DNA from 3 places in the Pantoea sp. SM3640 genome. Region 1 is predicted to be linked to each of the others. Evidence: predicted binding sites of a transcription regulator. Region 1 holds the regulator's gene; each other region holds the start of a gene.
The links. The regulator LexA, encoded in region 1, represses DNA repair genes until DNA is damaged. The targets are predictions, from matches to a motif close to TNCTGTATGTACATACAGNA.
Positions count from the first base shown of each region.

Region 2: sulA (SOS-induced cell division inhibitor SulA) is a predicted target of LexA. The motif match lies at 3,295-3,314, and genes of this name have one in related genera.
Region 3: umuD (translesion error-prone DNA polymerase V autoproteolytic subunit) is a predicted target of LexA. The motif match lies at 2,508-2,527, and genes of this name have one in related genera.

Region 1 is NZ_CP064872.1:3,576,374-3,583,843, forward strand. Features, by position in the region: gene dinF (MATE family efflux transporter DinF) at 67-1,389, opposite strand; gene lexA (transcriptional repressor LexA) at 1,489-2,103, opposite strand; gene IV493_RS16630 (diacylglycerol kinase) at 2,209-2,577, opposite strand; gene plsB (glycerol-3-phosphate 1-O-acyltransferase PlsB) at 2,706-5,129, shown strand; gene ubiA (4-hydroxybenzoate octaprenyltransferase) at 5,192-6,058, opposite strand; gene ubiC (chorismate lyase) at 6,087-6,599, opposite strand; gene psiE (phosphate-starvation-inducible protein PsiE) at 6,686-7,096, opposite strand; gene IV493_RS16655 (UTRA domain-containing protein) at 7,166-7,470, opposite strand, start outside.
Region 2 is NZ_CP064872.1:2,432,192-2,439,661, forward strand. Features, by position in the region: gene IV493_RS11370 (YccF domain-containing protein) at 1-354, shown strand, start outside; gene yccS (YccS family putative transporter) at 338-2,497, shown strand; gene IV493_RS11380 (TfoX/Sxy family DNA transformation protein) at 2,494-3,123, opposite strand; gene sulA (SOS-induced cell division inhibitor SulA) at 3,334-3,825, shown strand; gene ompA (porin OmpA) at 4,176-5,246, shown strand; gene matP (macrodomain Ter protein MatP) at 5,339-5,806, opposite strand; gene IV493_RS11400 (Lon protease family protein) at 5,860-7,470, shown strand, end outside.
Region 3 is NZ_CP064872.1:2,014,826-2,022,295, forward strand. Features, by position in the region: gene IV493_RS09330 (TetR/AcrR family transcriptional regulator) at 1-171, opposite strand, end outside; gene IV493_RS09335 (hypothetical protein) at 369-644, opposite strand; gene umuC (translesion error-prone DNA polymerase V subunit UmuC) at 796-2,064, opposite strand; gene umuD (translesion error-prone DNA polymerase V autoproteolytic subunit) at 2,067-2,486, opposite strand; gene IV493_RS09350 (hypothetical protein) at 2,824-3,075, shown strand; gene IV493_RS09355 (hypothetical protein) at 3,161-3,385, opposite strand; gene IV493_RS09360 (biofilm development regulator YmgB/AriR family protein) at 3,938-4,195, shown strand; gene IV493_RS09365 (manganese catalase family protein) at 4,485-5,333, shown strand; gene IV493_RS09370 (glucose 1-dehydrogenase) at 5,399-6,262, shown strand; gene IV493_RS09375 (UV damage repair endonuclease) at 6,255-7,265, opposite strand; gene IV493_RS09380 (MmcQ/YjbR family DNA-binding protein) at 7,367-7,470, shown strand, end outside.

The DNA.
Region 1 (7,470 bases):
TAATTGTAGCAACCAGATTCAAAAACCCGGAATAATACGGAATAATCTGTATCAATCTGTGCAGCGTCAGGCATCAAACCAGCTGTTCTGACGCCAGTGCCTGCGCCAGATGAGCCACAGTGACAGACCGCGCAGCGCCAGGAAAACCGTTACCGCCAGCCACAGTCCGTGATTGCCCAGCGCCGGTACGCTCAACAGCGTCAGAAAGTAGCCTGCTGCTGCTATCACCATGCTATTACGCATCTCACGTCCGCGCGTCGCGCCGATGAACATCCCATCCAGCAGATAACACCAGACGCCGATCAGCGGCATAACGATCTGCCAGACCAGATAGCGGTCAGCACTTTGTTGCAGCGAAGGAAGGGAGGTCAACAGGGTAACAATCTGCGAGCCAGCAATGGCATAGATCAGCGAGAAGAAAAGCGCCACCACCACCGCCTGCCGACAGGCAGAGTGCCAGACATGCCACAGTTTGCTGCCATCTTTTGCACCATGCGCCTCGCCGGCAAACGCTTCAACCGCGTAGGCGAAGCCATCCAGCGCATAGGCCGTGAACGTAATGAACATCAGCAATACCGCGTTAACTGCCACCACATCCGGGCCAAGCCGCGCGCCCAGCACGGTCAGCGAGGCGAAACAGAGTTGCAGCATTAGTGAGCGCAGCATGATATCCCGGTTCAGCCGCAGCAGTCGGCCGCTGTCACCGCGCCAGCTCTGCTTCAACAGGCTTAGCGAAATGCCGCGCAGCTTCAGGACCCGCCAGACCATGATGCTGCCGACACCCAGCGTAATGTACTCCGCCAGCGCCGTGGCGGTTGCTGCACCCGCGACACCCCAGTGCAGACCCATCACCAGCCAGAGATCGAGCACGATATTAACCACATTGCCCACCACCAGCAGGATCACCGGCGCGCGCGCATACTGCACGCCCAGCAGCCAGCCCAGAATGACCAGATTTGCCAGCGTAGCAGGCGCGCTGAGCCAGCGAATCTGAATAAACAGCGCCGCCTGTTCCAGTACCGCGGGATTGCCGCCAACCAGATGGGTCGCCAGCTGAATAATCGGATAACGTAAAGCGATGAACAGTACACCTGCCAGCAGCGCAATAATCAGCGGCTGCGTCAGCGCGCGTGCCAGCGCAGTTTTATCGCCCGCACCAAACGCCTGCGCCGTAAGGCCAGTCGTACTCATTCGAAGGAAAAGCAGCAGCATAAAGAGGAAGCTGGTCACCGTGGTCCCGACCGCAACCCCGCCAAGATAGACAGGGCTGTCGAGATGACCTATTACTGCCGTATCAACCACCCCCAGTAAGGGAACGGTGATATTTGAAAGGATCATTGGCAGCGCAAGCCGCCAGAGATTTTTATCGGTTGCCGTGATAAAGCGCATTCGCCGTTCCGTGCTCGGTGTCGCTGCGCAAAACAGGCAGCGACAAAATTAGGGCAGACAGAATAGCATCAGAAAAGGCGAATGCACGCAGGCCTCAAATCAGAGCCACTCGCCGTTGCGCACCACACCAACCGCCAGACCTTCAATGGTCAGGGACTGTGCACGGGTATCGACAACAATCGGGTCAAAATCACTGTTTTCAGGCAGCAGATGCACGATAGCACCCTGCTTTTTCCAGCGCTTAACGGTGACTTCATCATCAATGCGGGCAACGACAACCTGGCCGTTGCGTACATCCTGGGTTTTATGTACCGCGAGCAGGTCGCCATCCATAATCCCGATATCTTTCATCGACATTCCGCTGACGCGCAGCAGGAAGTCGGCAGACGGCTTAAACAGGCCCGGATCGACCTTGTAGTGGGTTTCGATATGTTCCTGCGCCATGATCGGCTCACCGGCAGCAACCCGGCCAATCAACGGTATGCCTTCTGAGGCTTCTTCTTCCATTAGCAGACGAATGCCGCGCGATGCACCGGAAACGATCTCGATAACGCCTTTACGCGCCAGCGCTTTCAGGTGCTCTTCTGCCGCATTCGGTGAGCGGAAGCCCAGTTGTGCAGCAATCTCTGCGCGCGTAGGCGGCATGCCTGTTGAAGAAATATGGTCGCGAATCAGGTCATAGACCTGCTGCTGCCTGCTGGTTAATGCTTTCATCCCGCCCCCTGGTTGTTTATACAGTCGCTGTGAGTATATACAGGTATTGGCGAAATGGAAACCGATTGTCAGGCAAAACGCGGCTTCCGGCGCGATATGGAACGCTTATCGCAAATGTGTCCAGAGCAGCGCGATCCAGACAAACAGTGCCAGTAAGATGCTGATCAGTACCGCCGCAGAGCCCATATCTTTGGCCCGGCCCGCCAGCGGATGATGCTCCTGACCGATGCGGTCAACGACCGCTTCAATGGCGCTATTGAGGATTTCAACAATGACCACCAGCACCACCGACCCAATCATCAGGATGCGTGAGACCACATCGACATCCAGCCAGCAGGCGATAATAATGGCGACCAGCGCAGCCAGTGCCTCCTGACGAAACGCCGCTTCATGTTGCCAGGCGGCACGCAGTCCCTGCCAGGAGTAACCTGCGGCTTTAACTATTCTGATAAGTCCGGTGGCATTATTTGCCATGATGTGGGAACCCTTTTATCGGATTGACGTCAATGTCTGGGCTGCGTGCAATTGGCACCACCACAGATCTTCGCTGCACTTTCTGGTATGCTTGCGGCGCTTTGCTAACAAGAGGCTTCATGTTGTCTATGTCAGGTTGGCGTAAACTCTATTACAAATTGCTTAATTTACCACTGTCGTTTTTGGTAAAAAGTAAGGCCATTCCGGCCGATCCCGTGTCTGAACATGGTCTGGATCCGACCCGACCTATTATGTATGTTTTGCCTTACGATTCGAAGGCCGACTTACTGACTTTACGCGCGCAGTGTCTGCGGCATCATCTGCCTGACCCACTCTCTCCGCTGGAGATTGATGGTTCACTGCTGCCGCGCCACGTATTTATCCACGATGGCCCGCGCGTCTTTCCCTATTTCGTGCCCAGCGTGGAATCGGTGAAAATCTTTCACGATTACCTCGATCTGCATCGCAATAATCCTACGCTGGATATCCAGATGCTGCCGGTCACGGTGATGTTTGGCCGCGCACCAGGACGTGAAGTCCAGGGCGAAGCCACGCCACACCTGCGGGTGCTGAACGGCGTACAGAAATTCTTTGCGGTGATCTGGCACGGACGCGACAGTTTTGTTCGCTTCTCGCCGACCGTTTCGCTGCGCCGCATGGCCACGGAACACGGTACGGATAAGTCGATCGCCCAGAAGCTGGCTCGCGTGGCGCGCATCCATTTTGCCCGTCAGCGGCTGGCGGCGATTGGCCCGCGGTTACCGGCGCGTCAGGATCTCTTTAACCGTCTGCTGCAATCCAAAGCGATTGAAAAAGCCGTCGAAGATGAAGCACGCAGCAAAAAAATCTCCCATGAGAAAGCGCAGCAGAATGCTGTCGAGATGATGGAAGAAATTGCCGCCAACTTCTCTTATGAAGCGATTCGCGTTACTGACCGCGTGATGGGCTGGCTATGGAGTCGTCTCTATCAGGGCATCAACGTTAATGGCGGCGAAAAAGTGCGCCAGCTGGCGCAGGATGGCCACGAGATTGTCTATGTGCCGTGCCATCGCAGCCACATGGATTATCTGCTGCTCTCCTACGTGCTCTATCATCAGGGCCTGGTCCCGCCACACATTGCTGCCGGTATCAACCTCAACTTCTGGCCAGCCGGCCCGATTTTCCGTCGTCTGGGCGCATTCTTTATTCGTCGTACTTTTAAAGGCAACAAGCTCTACGCCACGGTGTTCCGTGAATATCTCGGCGAGCTGTTTACCCGCGGCTATTCGGTTGAGTACTTTGTCGAGGGTGGACGTTCTCGTACCGGCCGTCTGCTGGACCCGAAAACCGGCACCTTAGCCATGACATTGCAGGCGATGCTGCGCGGCGGTAACCGCCCGATCACGCTGGTGCCGATCTACATCGGCTATGAGCACGTGATGGAAGTGGGTACTTACGCCAAAGAACTGCGCGGCGCGGCGAAAGAGAAAGAGGGCTTCATGCAGATGGTGCGTGGCTTGCGCAAGCTGCGCAATCTCGGTCAGGGTTACGTTAACTTTGGCGAACCGCTGCCGCTGGTCAACTATCTCAACAAGCAGGTACCGGAATGGCGCGATGCCATCGATCCGATTGAGCCGCAGCGTCCGAGCTGGTTAACACCGACGGTCAATGATATCGCGGCCAGCCTGATGGTACGTATCAATGAAGCGGGCGCGGCCAATGCCATGAACCTCTGTGTTACCGCTTTGCTGGCGTCACGTCAGCGCTCACTCACCCGTGAACAGCTGATTGAACAGCTGGAATGCTATACCCAGCTGCTGCGCAATGTGCCTTATTCACCTAACGCGACCGTACCCGATCTTTCAGCGGAAGCGCTGCTGGATCACGCCATGGGTATGAATAAGTTTGAGAATGAAAAGGACAGTATCGGCGACATCATCATTCTGCCGCGTGAGCAGGCGGTGCTGATGACCTACTATCGCAACAATATTCATCACATGCTGGTGATGCCGTCGCTGATTGCCGCCATAGTTCAGCAGCATCAGACGCTGACTGAAGCCGAACTGCTGCGTCAGGTAAGCCTGATCTACCCGATGCTGAAGAGCGAACTGTTCCTGCGCTGGCAGACCGATGAGTTGCCGCAACTGCTGACCGATATCAGTCAGGAGCTGGCGCGTCAGGGCCTGATTACCTTCGAAGCCGGTGAGTTGCGCTTTACTGCGGCGCGCTACCGCACGCTGCAACTGCTGGCTGCCGGTGTGCGCGAAACGCTGCAGCGTTATGCCATTACCTTCTCGATTCTCAGCGCCAAGCCGACGATTAACCGTGGCACGCTGGAGAAAGAGAGCCGGACGCTGGCACAGCGTCTGTCGGTGCTGCACGGTATCAATGCGCCGGAGTTCTTCGACAAAGCGGTCTTTACCTCACTGGTGCTGACGCTGCGTGACGAAGGGTATATCAGCGACAGCGGTGATGCCGATGTCGCGCAGACTCTGGCGACCTGGCATATCCTGGCTGACCTGGTCACCAGTGATGTGCGCATGACGATTGAAACCGCGGTGGCGCACGACTGACACACGCGCCCAGTAAAAAGGCGACCTCATGAGGTCGCCTTTTTTATGCCCAAAACTCTCTATCAGAACAGCTGACTGAACGGCGGCGTATTCATCAGTACGCCCAGGAACAGCACCATCCCGACATAATTGTTATTCAGGAAAGCCTGGAAACAGGGCTGGCGTTCGCGCCCGGCGATCAGCTTCTGCTGATAAACAAACAGCGCAGCCGCCAGCAGCAGCGTCCAGTAGAAGGCGCCGTTCAGATGCAGCATCATGCCCACCAGCGCCATCAGCAGCAGGGTTGCCAGTTGCAGCAGACCAATAATCAGCTTATCGAAACGGCCAAACAAAATCGCCGTCGACTTCACGCCAATCTTCAGGTCATCGTCCCGATCGACCATCGCATACTGCGTATCGTAAGCGACCGTCCAGCAAATGTTGGCAATAAACACCAGCCAGCAGACCAGAGGTAAGGACTCACTAACTGCGGACCAGGCCATCGGAATCGCCCAGCCAAACGCGGCCCCCAGCACCACCTGCGGCAGGTGGGTGTAGCGCTTCATAAAGGGATAAACCCAGGCCAGCGCCAGTCCTACGACGGAGAGCATGATCGTCATCAGGTTCATGGTCAGCACCAGCGCAAAAGCTATCAGCGCCAGGATCACGAACAGCAGCTTCGCCTCTTTTGCACTCACCGCGCCGCTGGCCAGTGGCCGGTGCTTCGTACGCTCCACATGACCATCAACTTTGCGGTCGGCGTAGTCATTGATCACACAACCCGCCGCGCGCATCACAAACACTCCGGCAACGAATACCACCAGCACCGGCAGTGGCGGGATCGCCATGTCAGCCAGCCATAATGCCCAGAGCGTGGGCCACATCAGCAGCAGCGTCCCGATCGGTTTGTCGATACGCATCAGGCGAGCGTAGGCCCGCCATTTATTCATACTTAAGCTCGTTTGCACCACAAAATCCTCAGACCAGATCGCGATAGAGCGGCGATGCCGGTAAAAACAGTTCAGTCAGCAGCAGCGGTTTGCCGGAGAGACGCAGACGGGAACGCCGTCCCCACAATCCCTCCACCTGCCCCGGCTCAATAAAATCGCGGGTCAGCGTCGACGACGAAAAAAGATAGCGCCCCAGAGGACGGGTGCCGAGCTGTTGCAGCATCGCCTCTGGCCCGTTAAGGGTGCTTTCCGGTACCAGCGTGCGGCCAGCCAGCCAGGGCTGATCGTCGCCGGACAGCAGCACTTCGCGTAGCCAGAAGCGTTCATCGTCTGGCAACAACGCCCTTTCCTCACCCAACTCGCTGGCGTCGATAAAGCCTTCACGCAGCGGCTGAACCGTGACCCGCTGACAGTGCTGTTCAAAACGGCGCGTCATCGAATCCTCCTCCATCAGCCAGTCGAGCAAGGGCGGCGCAAGGGTGGCCTGCGACGGAGAAAGCCAGTTGAGCGAACGTAATAAGCTGAGTGCGTCTTGCGACATGGCACCACTCCCGATAATTTTCAGGACGCTAGTTTAGCGCAGAGCGGCGATGCGAACACCTGCCGTCGTGTCAGACGGCAGGGGGATTACTCGCGTTTCAGCCGGTTACTGTTGGCCAGCCACAGCGTGACCACCAGAATCAGAATCGCCGCTGAGTAGCAGAGGGTATCGAAGGGATTTTTATGGTCGACGATAATCAGGCGGATAATAGCCGTGATACCGATATAGACAAAGTAGCGCAGGGGAAAGTGATAGCCCGACTGAAAGTACTTAACAATCAGGGCAATAAATTCGAAGTAGAGGAAATAGATAACAATTCCCTCAATCAGCAGGTAAGAAGAGGCCTGCTCGCCGGTGTTAAACAGGACATTTGCCAGATGAATAGTCTCTTTGCCTAAAAAGACGATCAGGATGATCGCCAGACTCAGCAGACCCAGATTCAGCACCCATTGCAGAACCGTTGCAAGGTGGCGGGCCAAAGGATTTTTGTCACTCATGTTGCGCCTTTAAAAAGGAGTTATTAGCGCGCAACATCATGCGTGAGTGTGATGCAAATCACAATAACCCTAAGCTTCCACATCCACACAGAGCGCGTCGTACCGCCAGTATTCACAGTCGCAATCAATCACCTCTTTTTGCTGATTGCGGTTGATACGGGTGATCAGCAAACCGGGGCTGCCCGGCGCGACATTCAGCGTAGGTGCAGCAATCTCCGGCAACGGGCCGGGCAGAATCGTGAAGCGCGCGCCGCCGTAGCGAATACCGTAGCGCTGGTCATAGAGATCGGTCAGGGAGCGGGTCAGATCTTCATCGAGCAGGCCAGGGAAAAAACGCGGATTGAGGTAGTGTTCTACATAGAGCACCGCGCGCC
Region 2 (7,470 bases), 1.1 Mb from region 1:
GTGCTGGTTTTTACCCTGCCGCTGACCCGCTCCTGCTGGGAAATTACCAAACTTTCACTGCTGCCATTTGGCAACGAGGCAGTACATGTTGATGTGCTGCGCCCTGAAAGTAAGAGCCACATAATGAATACCGGCGGGACCTTCCTGAATATCTTCTGGCTGATTTTCTTCGGCTGGTGGCTCTGCCTTTCGCATATCTCCGTCGGGATTGTGCAGTGCATCAGCATCATTGGTATTCCGGTGGGGATTGCAAACTTTAAGATCGCCGCCATCGCGCTCTGGCCGGTTGGACGCCGGGTGGTGTCAGTGGAAGAGGCGCGTGCTGCGCGCGAAGCCAATGCCCGTCGCTATTAATACGATGTCAGATGCCGTGCCAGGCTGGCGGAAATATCTGTTTAACAGTACCTGGCGCTATCTGCTGCGGATCCTGTTTGCGCTGAGTGGCTGCGCTGCCATCCCCTGGTGGCTGCATCAGATTGAGTGGACGATTCCCCTGACGCTGGGGGTGGTCGCGGCTGCGCTGGCCGATCTTGATGATCGCCTGGCCGGTCGTCTGAAGAATCTGCTGATTACCCTGCTCTGCTTCTGCTTCGCCTCGGTTTCCGTAGAGCTACTGTTTCCCTGGCCGTTCGCTTTTATTATCGGTCTGGCGATTTCGACCTGGGGCTTTATTTTGCTGGGTGCCCTGGGGCAGCGCTACGCCACTATCGCTTTTGGTGCGCTGCTGATTGCGGTCTATACCATGCTCGGCATTGGGCTGTTCAGCCAGTGGTACATGCAGCCGATGCTGCTGCTGGTCGGTGCACTGTGGTATAACCTGCTGACCCTGCTGGGTCATCTGATGTTCCCGGTCCGGCCGGTCCAGGAACAGCTGGCAGGAAGCTTTTCACAACTGGCGCGCTACCTTGATGCCAAGGCGAATCTGTTCGATCCCGATGCGGGCGAGCAGGATGATGCGGCGTTTATCGATGCAGCGATGGTGAACAGCCAGTTGGTGGCGCAGCTCAACCTGACCAAAACGACATTGCAGAGTCGCCTGCGCGGCGATCGCGGGTCGCGCGGCACCCGTCGCAGTCTGCACTACTACTTTGTAGCGCAGGATATTCATGAACGCGCCAGCTCTTCTCATCTGCAATATCACCTGCTGCGCGGCGACTGGCGCTATAACGAAATTCTGTTTCGCTTTCAGCGCCTGCTGAATATGCAGGCACAGGCCTGTCGCCAGCTGGCTCATTGCATCCTGATGCGTGAAAGATGGGTACATGACAGCCGCTTTGAGCGCGCGTTCGAACGTTTGCAGAAAGCGATTGAACGGCTTGAACAGCATGAGCCTGAGGCCCCGCATACCCGCGCGCTGTTCTGGCTGTTGCGTAACCTGCGCGCCATTGACGCACAGCTTGCTTCCATTGAATCAGAGCAGACGCTGGCCGGGGAAGATCCACAGCACAGTGACAATTTGCTGTCGCGCGAAGGGTTAAGTGGCTGGAGTGATATCCGGCTGCGCTTCAGCCGTCATCTCTCTCCCGCGTCGGCGCTGTTCCGGCATGCGGTTCGCATGTCAGTGGTGCTCTGTATTGGATACGGCTTCATTCAGATAACCGGACTGGAGCGGGGATACTGGATTTTGCTGACCAGCCTGTTTGTCTGCCAGCCCAACTATAACGCAACGCAGCGACGTCTTGCCTTGCGCATCGGCGGAACGCTGGCGGGGATTGCGATTGGTTTACCCGTTTTATGGCTGGTACCTTCCATTGAAGGGCAGTTAATCCTGATTGTGATTAGCGGCGTGCTGTTCTTCGCTTTCAGACAGGTGCAGTATGCACAGGCTACGCTGTTTATCACTCTGCTGGTGCTGCTTTGCTTTAACCTGTTGGGTGAAGGGTTTGAAGTCGCCCTGCCCCGCGTCGTGGATACCTTACTCGGTTGTGGTCTGGCCTGGCTGGCTGTCGCCTTTATCTGGCCTGACTGGCGCTTTCGTCAACTGCCAGCGGTGGCAGAGCGAACTCTGAAAGCGAACTGTCGCTATCTGGATGCAATCATGGAGCAATATCATCAGGGTAAGGATAACCGTCTCGCCTATCGTATCGCCCGCCGTGATGCGCATAATGCGGATGCTGAACTCGCCTCTGTCGTCTCAAACATGAGCAGTGAAAGTCGCACCAGCCAGAAGCTGCGTGAGTCAGCTTTTCAGTTGCTCTGCTCCAATCACTCATTTCTGAGCTACATTTCCGCGCTGGGCGCTCACCGCGATAAAATTACTGCGCCGGACCTGCTCACCTTACTGGATGATACGGTTTGCTATGTCGAAGATGTGCTCCAGACGGACGTGGTCAGCGATGAACATGTTGAAGCGATGCGCCAGCAACTGGCTCAGCGAATCAGCCAGCTGGCTGCAGATGCAGATACGCGTGCGCCGCTGGTGCTCCAGCAACTCGGTCTGCTGGTGGCATTAATGCCCGATGTGGCTCGCCTGCGCCGCACGCTTATTAGTGACTAGCTGTCACTGCTTCTGAGGTCCGGGTTTGATAAAAGCGTGCGCTGGAACCATGCATTCAGCTCCGCCCGGGTTGCCTGCGGCAGCGCAGCCGCATGGTGGCCCATAATAGCCCCCTGCAGTGCCAGTAATGTCTGAAACCCCACATGCTGGTTGATCGCTTTTAGCTTCAGCCAGCACTGTTTGGCCCCTATCTGATAGAGATGATTGACGCTCATCACGCCCGCTTCAAAGAGCATCATTTCCATGCGTACGCTGAGATTAGGCAAATCTTTCAGCCTTGGAGAGGCTTGCCTGTCCTGCAGCTCCAGCTTCGCCGTCTCTAAAGAGGCGGCAGAGAGCGCCAGCAGATGGTCAGAATCGCGCCATAATGCCTCATCAACCTGAAAGTAATTGAGGCTGACCAGTTTTCCCCGCTTGCGAAAAATTAAGGGTTGCAGCGGGCGATCGGCAATGTACTCGCGCAGGGGTTCACTGGCCCGCAGATAGAGTTCGTCTTTATTAATTAAGGCAAAAACCACACTTTCGACAGCCAGAGCGTACCCCCCAAACTGGGTGCGGGACTCTATCGGCCCCAACGAGGCCAGACGCGTTCTGGAGCGCTCTACGACTGGGTTCACCTTTTTCATTGCACCACCTCCATGTCAGAAATATTTCTTAAATTGCCTTGGGTATCAGGCAATTAGAAGATAGAAAAAAGTGTCATCGGGTTCAATGAATAAATAATGCTTCAACTAATCTTGTCGCGTTTTTGCGAGGCGTTTTCAGAAATTTGGGTTGATCTTTATCCAGGATGACAGTACTGTATATTCATACAGTCAACTGCTGGTGATTAACTTATGCGAACCCAACATCCTGATAATGCACGCTATGCTCATCATTACGCGTCCTCTTCCGTTCCGGCCTCTCAGGGCGGTGGAATTACTGAGTTACGCTGCAGCGAGCAGCCCGGTATGATGCAGATGCTGTTGTTGCCATTATTACAGCAGCTGAGTCAGCAATCACGCTGGCAGTTGTGGCTAACACCGGCACATAAACTGAATCGCACCTGGATGCAGGAGTCGGGATTACCGCTGGATAAAAGTATGCATATCGCCGATTCTGAACGTCTGAATGCGGTGGAGGCGATGGTCAAGGCATTACGCACAGGAAACTACAGTGTCGTTCTGGCATGGATTCCTTATGACCTTGACGAAGATGAGCGCCGTCAACTTGAAAATGCGGCGGCAGAGGGTGAGGCGCTGGGTTTGATTTTGCGGGCAAGCGGGACATCGGAAGCGCCTCTCAGACCGCAAAGTGCGATAAAAATTCAGTCGGATTTGTTTCATTAAGTAAAAATCAGAAGTTTCCCAAGCTATTTTTCTTATCTGTCGTCGCTAAACCACTGATTCTGTTAGTTCGAGCTGTGACAATGGTTTAGCAGGTTTTTAAGGCTTTTTGCCGCGACAATACTACCAGGCTAATTGTTAGAAATTGTGTATAAATCGCTGTTTTTTTACAGAAGCGCCTCACATCATACTTGTAAGTTTCCAATCTCGTTGTAGACTTTATCTCGCCAGGGTGCTCAATAACCTCCGTTTTTTGCGGTAGAGTCATAAGCGAGCGTTTTGACCCGGCGAAGGATTTAAACCAAGAGCAACCTTTTTGCTCATTGCCTATTTGGATGATAACGAGGCGCAAAATGAAAAAGACAGCTATCGCAATTGCAGTGGCACTGGCTGGCTTCGCTACCGTAGCGCAGGCCGCTCCGAAAGATGACACCTGGTACACCGGTGCTAAACTGGGCTGGTCTCAGTATCACGACACTGGTTACTACGGTAACGGTTACGAGAACAACAACGGTCCAACTCATGAAAGCCAGCTGGGCGCAGGTGCGTTCGTTGGTTATCAGGCAAACCCATACCTGGGCTTCGAGCTGGGCTATGACTGGCTGGGCCGCATGCCTAACAAAGGTACTGTTACTAACGGCGCATTCAAAGCACAAGGCGTTCAGCTGGCTGCTAAACTGAGCTACCCAATCTATGACGATCTGGACGTGTATACTCGTCTGGGCGGCATGGTATGGCGCGCAGATGCAACGCAGACTAACCCAACTACTGGCCGCATCAGCGACCACGACACCGGCGTATCTCCGCTGGCTGCAGTTGGTGTTGAATATGCACTGACCAAAAACTGGGCTACCCGTCTGGATTACCAGTGGGTTAACAACATCGGTGATGCACAGACCGTTGGTACCCGTCCAGACAATGGCATGCTGAGCGTAGGCGTTTCATACCGCTTCGGTCAGGATGACGTCGCTGCTCCGGCTCCAGCTCCGGCTCCAGCACCAGCTCCAGTTGTTGAAACCAAGCGTTTCACTCTGAAGTCTGACGTTCTGTTCACCTTCAATAAATCTACCCTGAAGCCAGAAGGCCAGCAGGCTCTGGATCAGCTGTACAGCCAGCTGAGCTCAATGGATCCTAAAGATGGTTCCGTTGTCGTACTGGGCTTCACCGATCGCATCGGTTCAGAGCAGTACAACCAGAAACTGTCTGAGAAACGTGCTCAGTCAGTCGTAGATTACCTGGTATCTAAAGGTATCCCTTCTAACAAGATCTCTGCACGTGGCATGGGTAAATCTAACCCAGTTACCGGCAACACCTGTGACAGCGTGAAAGGCCGTAATGCCCTGATCGATTGCCTGTCTCCGGACCGTCGTGTAGAAATCGATGTTAAAGGCATCAAAGACGTTGTAACTCAGCCACAGGCTTAAGTTCACACGTCATAAAAAACCCCGCTAAGGCGGGGTTTTTTTATGCCAGTAATCGTTCCGTCAGCGCACACACTCTGAAATCCCCTGCCCGCTTACTCGCTCTCTGAACCCGATTTACCCAGAATTGCCTGCAAATCCTGCTTCAGACTCGACATCTGAGTAGCATATTTCTCTTTGCGTTCCGCATCTTCTATCAGCTGAACAATCGTTTCTGAAAGCGTGCAGCCGCGCCGCTGAGCCAGGCCTGCCAGCCGCTGCCAGACCAGATACTCCAGGTCTATCGATTTTTTACGGGTGTGCTGATGTTCAGCATTGAAATGGCGTTTCCGCCGGGCACGGATGGTCTGCTTCAGTCGGTTATCAAGATCGGAATGAATATGTTCTGCAATCCACTCATTCACCGTCACCGGATTGTTTTCCATCGCCAGCAGTTTATCCACTGCCGCCTGCGCCGCGCTTAACTCAAGGTGACGCGTGATCAGTTCACCTTCCCGATGTTTTTTCACCAGGTATTTCCACTTCCATCCACATTCAAGATTTTCGAGTTGCTGGTATTTCATCGGAATCTCATCGTGATCACGTAACGGGCTAAGAATAACAGCTTTTTTCCCGGATGCAGCAACGAAAAACATGCTGCCATCATCACATCTTCAACAGGAAGTCTGCAGTGCTTAACAAGGGTGAATCCTGTATAATCTCGCTTTTCTTAAAACAGACAAATGCGATTATTTTGACCAGCACTCAACTTACGTGGCAGACCTTACAGCCGGATAGCGCGCAATACCAATCCGTTTTCTCCCGAATTGCTGATGAAGAAACTGATGCTCTGGCAACGGTACAGCCCCGGTTGCTGAATGCACTGGCGCATTTACATCACCAGACGCAGGGATTCCCGTTGCTGCTGGTTCGAAGCCAGGAGAATCGCGATTATCTGACCTTTATCGTTCAGGCCGCGCAGCGGGTCATGACTGACAGTACCACTCTGTCCGGCGGTGATTACCATATCATGGCTGACAACGTCACGCTTCAGCCTCCTTCCGATCCGCAACGCCCATTCACCAGTCAGGGTGGTATTCACTTTGCTGAGTGGATTGAGATGGAGCAGTTATTTGGCTGCGTGCGCCAGTATAAAGATCGCATCCAGCTCGAGCCAGGGCTTATCCATCGCGCCAATGGCGGCACGCTGGTACTGTCACTGCGTAGCCTGCTGACGCAGCCGATTCTCTGGCTGCGCCTGAAAAAGTGTATTGAGCAAGGCTATGTTGAGTGGACATCTCAGGATGAACGCCGGCCGCTGCCTGTCTCGATTCCTCCGTTGCCACTCAACCTTAACCTGGTCCTGTGCGGCGACCGGGAAGCGCTGGCGGATTTTCAGGAGCTAGACCCTGAAGCGCATGAAATGGCCATCTATACTGAATTTGAAGAGAACATTCAGGTTCTGGATGAAGATGACATGCTGGCCTGGTGTCGCTGGAGTGCTGAACTGGCGCAACAGGCGGGCCTGCCCCTGCCGGAAGCGGACTTCTGGCCAGAGCTGATTAAAGAAGGTGTCCGTTACAGCGGCGATCAGGATACGCTGCCACTCTGCCCGCGCTGGCTGCAGCGTCAGATGCGCGAGTCGGCCCTGATGGGCGATGCACTTGATGCCGAAGCGCTGCGTGATGCGCTTGAAGCGCGCTTGTGGCGCGAGAATTATCTCAATGAACGGATGCGTGATGAGATCCTGCTGCGACAGATTCTGATTGAAACCGAAGGCGAGGTGGTCGGTCAGATTAACGGCCTGTCGGTGGTGGAATATCCTGGTCATCCCCGTGCCTGGGGCGATCCTTCTCGTATTACCTGCGTGGTTCATCCCGGCGATGGCGAGTTCATGGATATTGAGCGCAAAGCGGAGCTGGGCGGCAACATTCATGCTAAAGGCATGATGATCATGCAGGCATTTCTGATCGCCGAGCTGGAGCTCGATCAGCAACTGCCCTTCTCAGCCTCGATGGTCTTTGAGCAATCTTATTCCGAGGTCGACGGTGATAGCGCTTCGCTGGCTGAACTCTGTGCCTTAATCAGCGCACTGGCGAATCAGCCGATCAATCAGCAAATCGCCGTGACTGGCTCAGTCGATCAATTTGGCAACGTACAACCGGTTGGCGGACTGAATGAGAAGATCGAAGGCTTCTTTGATATCTGTCATCAGCGTGAGTTGACGGGTCAGCAGGGTGTGATTATT
Region 3 (7,470 bases), 1.6 Mb from region 1:
ATAGATGCTGCCTGCGGAGAGGTTCATCGCCTCACCCAGATCGCTTATTGATGTGGCGTGATACCCTTTTTGGCGGAAAACGATCATGGCGTGATCCAGAGCCTGTTCAATATCGAACTCTCTGGGGCGTCCCCGCTCTTTGTTTTTATGCGCTGTCGCTGTCGTGATCATTGTTACCGGTCTGGGAGGTACGTTCCTGTCAGAATCAGCCCGGATTCTATCCCAGGCACGGGTAACAAGTATAGATAGCGGCGATCGGTCAGCGACCTGACACTGACGGATGTCCGTTTCTGTCGCCCGATGATCAAGGGAAATAACCGGTTGTGCCCTGCAACCCGACACAGGTTACAGGGCAAACCGGTCACGACTCATTCAGATAATAACGCGGTCTCTTTGCGGCGATCTGCCCGTTGCTGCCTGCGTTGCTGGGCGTTTATTTTGATGAGCCATAACATAAACTGCTTAATAAGCAGGCTGGCGTGGCTCTCATTGTCAGCAAAGCATAAAAAGAGTCGGGTTTTGATATTGTTGTCGTCGTCGACCGCATAAATCTCATAGTCGTCGTGGTGGCGGGATTGAATGATTGCTGTGAAATGTATTGCAGGCCAGAGCATTACTCTGGCTTCAAACTCTCTGAAATCCATTATATTTACCTGGTCATTTTTTTAAAATGCCCGATGAAAAACGACTCAATCGGGCCAGGCAAAGGATAACTTCCTGTCACTTTAATCGCGTGATAAAAAAAGCTTTTAGCAGACGCTGTTACGACAGCAACAGAGGAGGCCGGACCCGCACCTACTTAACCGCCACCACCGGCAAATCTGCTACCCGTGTGGTATAGGCAGGTGACAGCATCTCGCGCTTCATCGCCCAGGCCTTGTTGATTCCCTGCCCGGCAAACCACAGCTTTCCGCTGCCGGTTTTGTTAATTTTATCCATCAGCTGCATCAGCTCCTGGCTGTTGCGGCGTGGCTGATGCTCATCAAACAGATCAAGCTGGGCCACGCCCTGACTGAAAAAATCCCCCAGCACGATGCCCGCCTTGATATAGCGATATCCCTTAATCCAGATGTTATCCAGACACGCCATTGCTACGTTGATGATGTCGCGGGTGTCCTGCGTCGGGATCAGCAACGTCTCTATAGACTGATTGCCATAAAAGGGTTCGTCAGTTGCGTGCGGGCTGGTGCGCAAAAATACCCCTATCTGACGGCAATACTGGTTCTCACGACGCAGTTTCTCTGCCGCGCGCTCCGCATAGGCACAGACGGCTTCGCGCATCTGGTCATAATCGGAGATGCGGCTGCCAAACGAACGCGAACACATGATTTGCTGCTTATCCGGTGTCACTGACTCCAGTTCCAGGCAGGATTCGCCACGCAGTTCTCTGACGGTACGCTCCATCACCACGCTGAACTGTTTGCGAATGGATTCGGTGCTTTGATCGGCCAGATCTTTCGCCGTCATAACGCCCATGGCGTTGAGTCGTTTGCCGATCCGGTGCCCCACGCCCCAGACGTCAGCCACATCGATCAGTGCCAGCAGCTTTCTCTGTCGTTCGGGGTCCGACAGATCAACAATACCGCCGGTTTTGCTCCACTTTTTGGCCGCAAAATTCGCCAGTTTGGCCAGCGTTTTGGTCTGTGCAATACCGACGCCGACGGTCAGATGGGTCTCTTTGCGGATCCGTTCTTTGACCTGACGGCCAAAGGTCTCCAGCGCCATGCAGTTCTGCACGCCGGTGAGATCCATAAACGCCTCGTCGATCGAGTAGATTTCTACCGAGGGGGCCATCTCTTCGAGGATGGTCATCACCCGATGGCTCATGTCGGCATAGAGCGCATAATTTGAACTGAAGACCTGTACCGCGTGACGCGTCAGCTCTTCGCGCATTTTAAAATAGGGCGCGCCCATTTTAATGCCGGCTTTCTTTGCCTCGGCGCTGCGCGCAATCACACAGCCGTCATTGTTGGACAGCACCACCACCGGTTTGCCTTTCAGATCCGGCCGGAAAACGGTTTCACACGACGCATAAAAGCAGTTCACATCGACCAGCGCGAACATGGTCAGTGTGTCGATTTAATAACAAAGGTCACTACACCAAACACCTCCAGCGCATCTTCGGTCTGGATAGCGATCGGTTTAAATTTGGTATTCATCGGCATCAGTTGCAGGCAGGGGTGAAGCTGAAGACGTTTAACGGTAAATTCACCGTCGACGGCGGCCACCACGATATCGCCGTGTGAGGCGGTGAGCGAGCTGTCGACCACCAGCATGTCACCATCGTTAATGCCCGCCTCAATCATCGACTCGCCGCTGACGCGGACAAAATAGGTGGCGCTGGGATGCTGCACCATCAGCGCATTGAGATCGATACGTTGTTCGACATAATCCTGCGCCGGGGAGGGAAATCCACACGGCACACGTTCGATATAAAGCGGTAAAGGCATAACGGCGCGAATGTCCGCAGGTTTAATGAATTCCATAATTTCACTCCTTTCTCAGATTACTGTATATAAATACAGTAATAGCTAATCCCCCATTTAATCAAGTGACACGGAACATTTTTAGGCAAAGGAGTTGATAGTAATGCACTTTTTTAACCCTCTTTTTTCTCACTGCTGTGAGAGTAAGCAGAAACGGGTTACTTTTGCCGCAGTACGGGAATATCAGCGTTTTTTTCTTTCAGTAACTAATCTTATAAATTCACCCGCTGATTATTTTTACTTAAGGAAAATCTGACAACGACTCTGTGGCATTCGCTGAGGTTTGAATATTCAACGCGGGCTGGTTATTCTGCCTTTTTTAAGGCCTGGAGGGGTTATGGCAGACGACGATCGAATTAAACATCTGGAAGAGGCAGTTGCACAGTTAACGGTTGAGACCACGGTATTAAAAGCGATACTCGGTCAGCAAATTGCGCTGAATAATCTCAACTACAAAGGGAAATTTGACGATGTGCTGGCCGCCCTGGCAAAAGAATATGCCGAACGCGGTCTGGAGGAAGGCAACAATCAGGCAATCCATGACGCCCTGCGCCAGTATATTAAATATGAGCCACCCGCAATGGAATAGGGCTTTCCGGCAGCGTCCGCTCACCGGACGTTACCGGCTCCTGAACACTGCCATCCCCTGACCGGCCCCGTCCCCGGGTTAGGGTTTACGCCTGGCTATCACTCTCCAGCGCATCCTGAATCGCATCGGCCAGATTACCAATTTCATTCGCCACGGCCTGCAGGTCCCAGGAGGCTTTTGAGCCGGTTGCTGACGTTGAAGCGCTGACGGACTCCTTTGCCACTGAAAGCGCCGCTGCTACAGCCACTGAACGTTTATGTTGTTCCTGAGTCACGCCCGCAGGCGGAATCGCAAAATAGTCGTGAACCATGATCATTTCCTTGTGATGAATAAGGGCTCAACCTTAGCCTTCTGCATCAGGTGTGGGAAGTGAATTATGTGGCATGACCTGTCAGGCGGACAGGATTGCAGCAGTCATGTTGCGTTGTCCGCTCTCCCTGCGCAAAAAACCTGTACGGCCTGTACAGGTTTTTGGCTGAAATGTCTGGCTGAACGGCTATTGTATCGTTTTCGCACGGCGGAAAAAAAGAGGCGTTACGCACCAGCGGACGCTATCATCCTGCGGAAAAAAATCCTTTAAAACCCTGAATTAACTCAGATAAAGACTGAAAGCCCGATACGCTTCCGTTGTCTGCCTGCCCCTCAACACCTCTGACCAGTGATCTTTTGTCAAATTTTATTGTACAACTTTGCCATTCTTGTATAACTTTGTCTCGTGATGTTAAATCACTTGTAACGAGTGTGCTTTGCACCGCATCTGAAGGTGTTGTGGATTTCCACCTTCAGATGCAATTTTTTTTGCGTCAGCCGGTTACCGGCTCTGAATCGACGCATTCCTCCCCAATTTCTTATGAGGCCTGACATGCAAACAACGATGAATACAGAGTCTCAGATTTCTGATTACTTCATGAACTCTGGTACAGCGCTGACGACTGAAAAACAGGTTATCGCCGCGGTCCATGCTGAACTCGCACGAGCCAAAGCCCATGTCTCCGATAAAGACATCGTGCTGGGCCTGATTCACCACCTGGAGAGCGAGCGCGACGTGGTTAAGCAGGATATTTACCGTCAGGCTCTTGAACATGTTCTGCAGCGTGCAACAGCTACCAGCGAAAGCTAAAAACCTGTGTCTGTTATGACGGAACGCGAATTAGCACGGATGCTTTTCCACTACGGAATCGGCCCCTTTTAAAGGGGCTTTTTTATTGCTGCTGCACTGCATCACCCGCCTCTTTTTTACCTCCCGCATAGCCTCCCCTGCCGGACCACATATAGCGCTACTATTTACCGTTTTTGCCGCTTATTTCACCTTAAATTGCGATTAATTGCTCTCGGTTCGCTTTATTTATCCAATATCTGTGTCCAGGCTTTTTCTGCATCCACTGCAAACACAGACGAGGAAAATAATCATGTTTCATCATTCATCAAAACTTCAATTCCCGGTTCGTGTAGAGAAGCCCGATCCAGAGTTTGCCATGCTGTTACAGCAGGCTATCGGCGGCGTCGAGGGTGAGATTCGTGTAGCGATGCAATACTTTTTCCAGGCGATGGGCGCGCGGGGTGATGCGCGGATTCGGGATCTGCTGATCTCTACCGCCACCGAAGAGCTGAGCCATATCGAAATGCTGGGCTACGCCGTAGCGCTTAACCTTGAAGGCGCACCGCTCTCTTACCAGGAAGCGTCAGCGAAAGATCCGGTCGTTAATGCGATTCTGGGCGGCATGAATCCGCGCCATATTCTCTCTTCCGGTCTGGCGGCAATGCCGGTGAACGCCAACGGCATGCCGTTCGACATGAGCCACATCTACGCCTCTGGCAACGTGGCGGCCGATATGCTGGCTAACGTCACCGCAGAAGCCACCGGCCGCGTACTCGCCACCCGCCTCTACAACATGACCGAAGATAAAGGCATGAAGGATTTCCTCTCCTTCCTGATCGCCCGTGACACCATGCACCAGCAGCAGTGGCTGGCGGTGATCGAAGAGATGGGGGGCCTGAACGCATCGCTGCCAATCCCGAACAGCTTCCCGCAGGAACATGAGGCGCAGGAGCACTCTTACTACTGCCTGAATACCTCACTGGATAAACCGCTGCCGGAAGGTCGCTGGAGCAGTGGCCCGGCTTACGATGGTCATGGGCAGTTCAGCGCGAAGCAGCAGCCCGAGATTCTGGGTGATGAGCCGCTGCTGGGCAACGCCCGTCCTGGCTCCGGTGCACAGTCAGAGCAGATTGATGGCGTCACGCCACCGAAACCTTAATTGCCCGCCTGTCAGGGATCGATGCCCTGACAGGTTTTTCCCATCTTTTTTATGGAGGAGACGTCATGTCATCCACTCAGCGTCCACAACCCCCTTTCGAAGAGCAGCAGCAGACGTGGCCCGGCAGTACCGCCGCGATGCAGCCACAGCCCGATCATGGTGAAGAGAGTTATCAGGGTTCAGGCCGTCTGGCGGGTAAAAAAGCGATTATTACCGGCGGCGATTCCGGCATTGGCCGGGCCGTGGCGATTGCTTTTGCCCGGGAAGGGGCTGACGTGCTGATCTCTTATCTTGATGAGCATGAGGATGCGCAGGATACCGCCAGACTGGTTGAGGCCGCCGGTCAGAAAGCGATTTTAGTGCCCGGTGACATTACCGATGCATCACACTGCAACGCGCTGGTCGATAAAGCCGTTGAAGCCTTTGGTGAAATTAACATTGTGGTGAATAACGCGGCGTATCAGATGACGCGCGAATCGCTGGATGAGATCGGCGACGACGAGTTTGATCGGACAATGAAGACTAACCTGTACGCGATGTTTTACATCACCAAAGCGGCCACAAAACATATGCCTGCAGGCGGCTCGATCATTAATACGGCCTCGATCAATGCTGACCAGCCGAAACCGAAACTGCTCGCCTATTCCGCGACCAAAGCCGCCATCGTTAACTTCTCTGGCGGCCTGGCAGCCCTGCTGGCGGAGAAAGGCATCCGTGCCAATGCGGTCGCACCTGGTCCCATCTGGACACCGCTGATCCCATCGACCATGCCGGTTGAACAGGTGAAAAACTTTGGCAGTGAAGTACCACTGCAGCGTGCCGGTCAGCCTGCTGAGCTGGCACCCACCTATGTGATGCTGGCCAGTGATGAAGCCAGCTACATTTCCGGGGCCACCATTGCCGTTACGGGCGGCGTCGCGATTATTTAACGTCTGCCGATTCCCTGGCCCCTTCAGCCAGGGGATCCTTTAGCAGCTTCTGCGCGACGCCCCACTGCCAGAGCGGTTCCCGCGCCAGATTTTTCATTTTCACTTCGCACATGATGTCGAAAGCCTGAAACGACAGCGCCCACCCATTCAGCGTCGGATTGAAGAAGAAGTCAGAGTGCGCCCGCAGTTTGCTTTTGCTCACGCCCAGTTGCTGCTGATCGGGCCAGCCCTCCTGCGGAATAATCCCCTCCTGAGAAATCGAATAGTGCAGCACCGGTCGCACGCCGCGCCAGGAGTCGATTACCCTGGCCACACGCGCGTCATCCGGCTGAATAAACTCGCTCTCTTTCACCCAGTGATGGTGGATATCCAGCACAACCGGACAGAGGGGTGCCGCCTGCAGCACATCATCCAGCGAGCAGGAGATCTCATCATTCTCCACCGTCAGCATCAGCCGCGCCTCCGGGCTGAGCTGATTAAACGACTGCTTAAAGCCGTCGAAGCCCGCCTTACCATTCATATGAATGTTGATTTTAAAATCCTGGAAGGTCTTACCGTAGCCCATCAGACAGGCGCAGAGCGTGTGATACTCCACATCCTCCAGTGCGCGCACCACCACATCGGGATTATCGGAAGCCAGCACGGTATATTGTCCCGGATGGAAAGAGAGCCGGATATCATGTGCCCGTGCCAGCTCGCCACAGCGGGCAAACAGCGGATAAAGCTCAGGCAGGAATTCCGCAAACAGCGGCGTCGCTTCGGGCACCGTGTAAAGTGGCAACAGATCGCTGCCGATACGCATCATTCGCAGCGGCGGCGGTAACGTGGCCAGATGCTCAAGCGTCAGGTAGAGATTATTGAGATTAGTAACGGTGATCTCATGAACCAGCTGATGACGTTCAGCGTGCGGTAAACTCAGAAATCGTTTACGGGTCGTCGCGCGAAACGGGAAGAACTGTTTGCCATCGCTATTGAGATATTTACATGCAAAGCCTAATTTCATGACTGCTCCTGATTAATGCTTATCAGAAGTGTAACAGGCCTCTGGCGACCAGCCAGTCGCGGGCCACAGCGACAGACTGAATAATGACAGGGAGAGAGACTATGCAGGGTCACGCGATCCAGCGCATCGCTATCGACGCGGCTGAACAGCTGCCCGCCGCCGAATCAGGCTATCCATTCGGGCCGGAACATCAGGTTTATAAAGT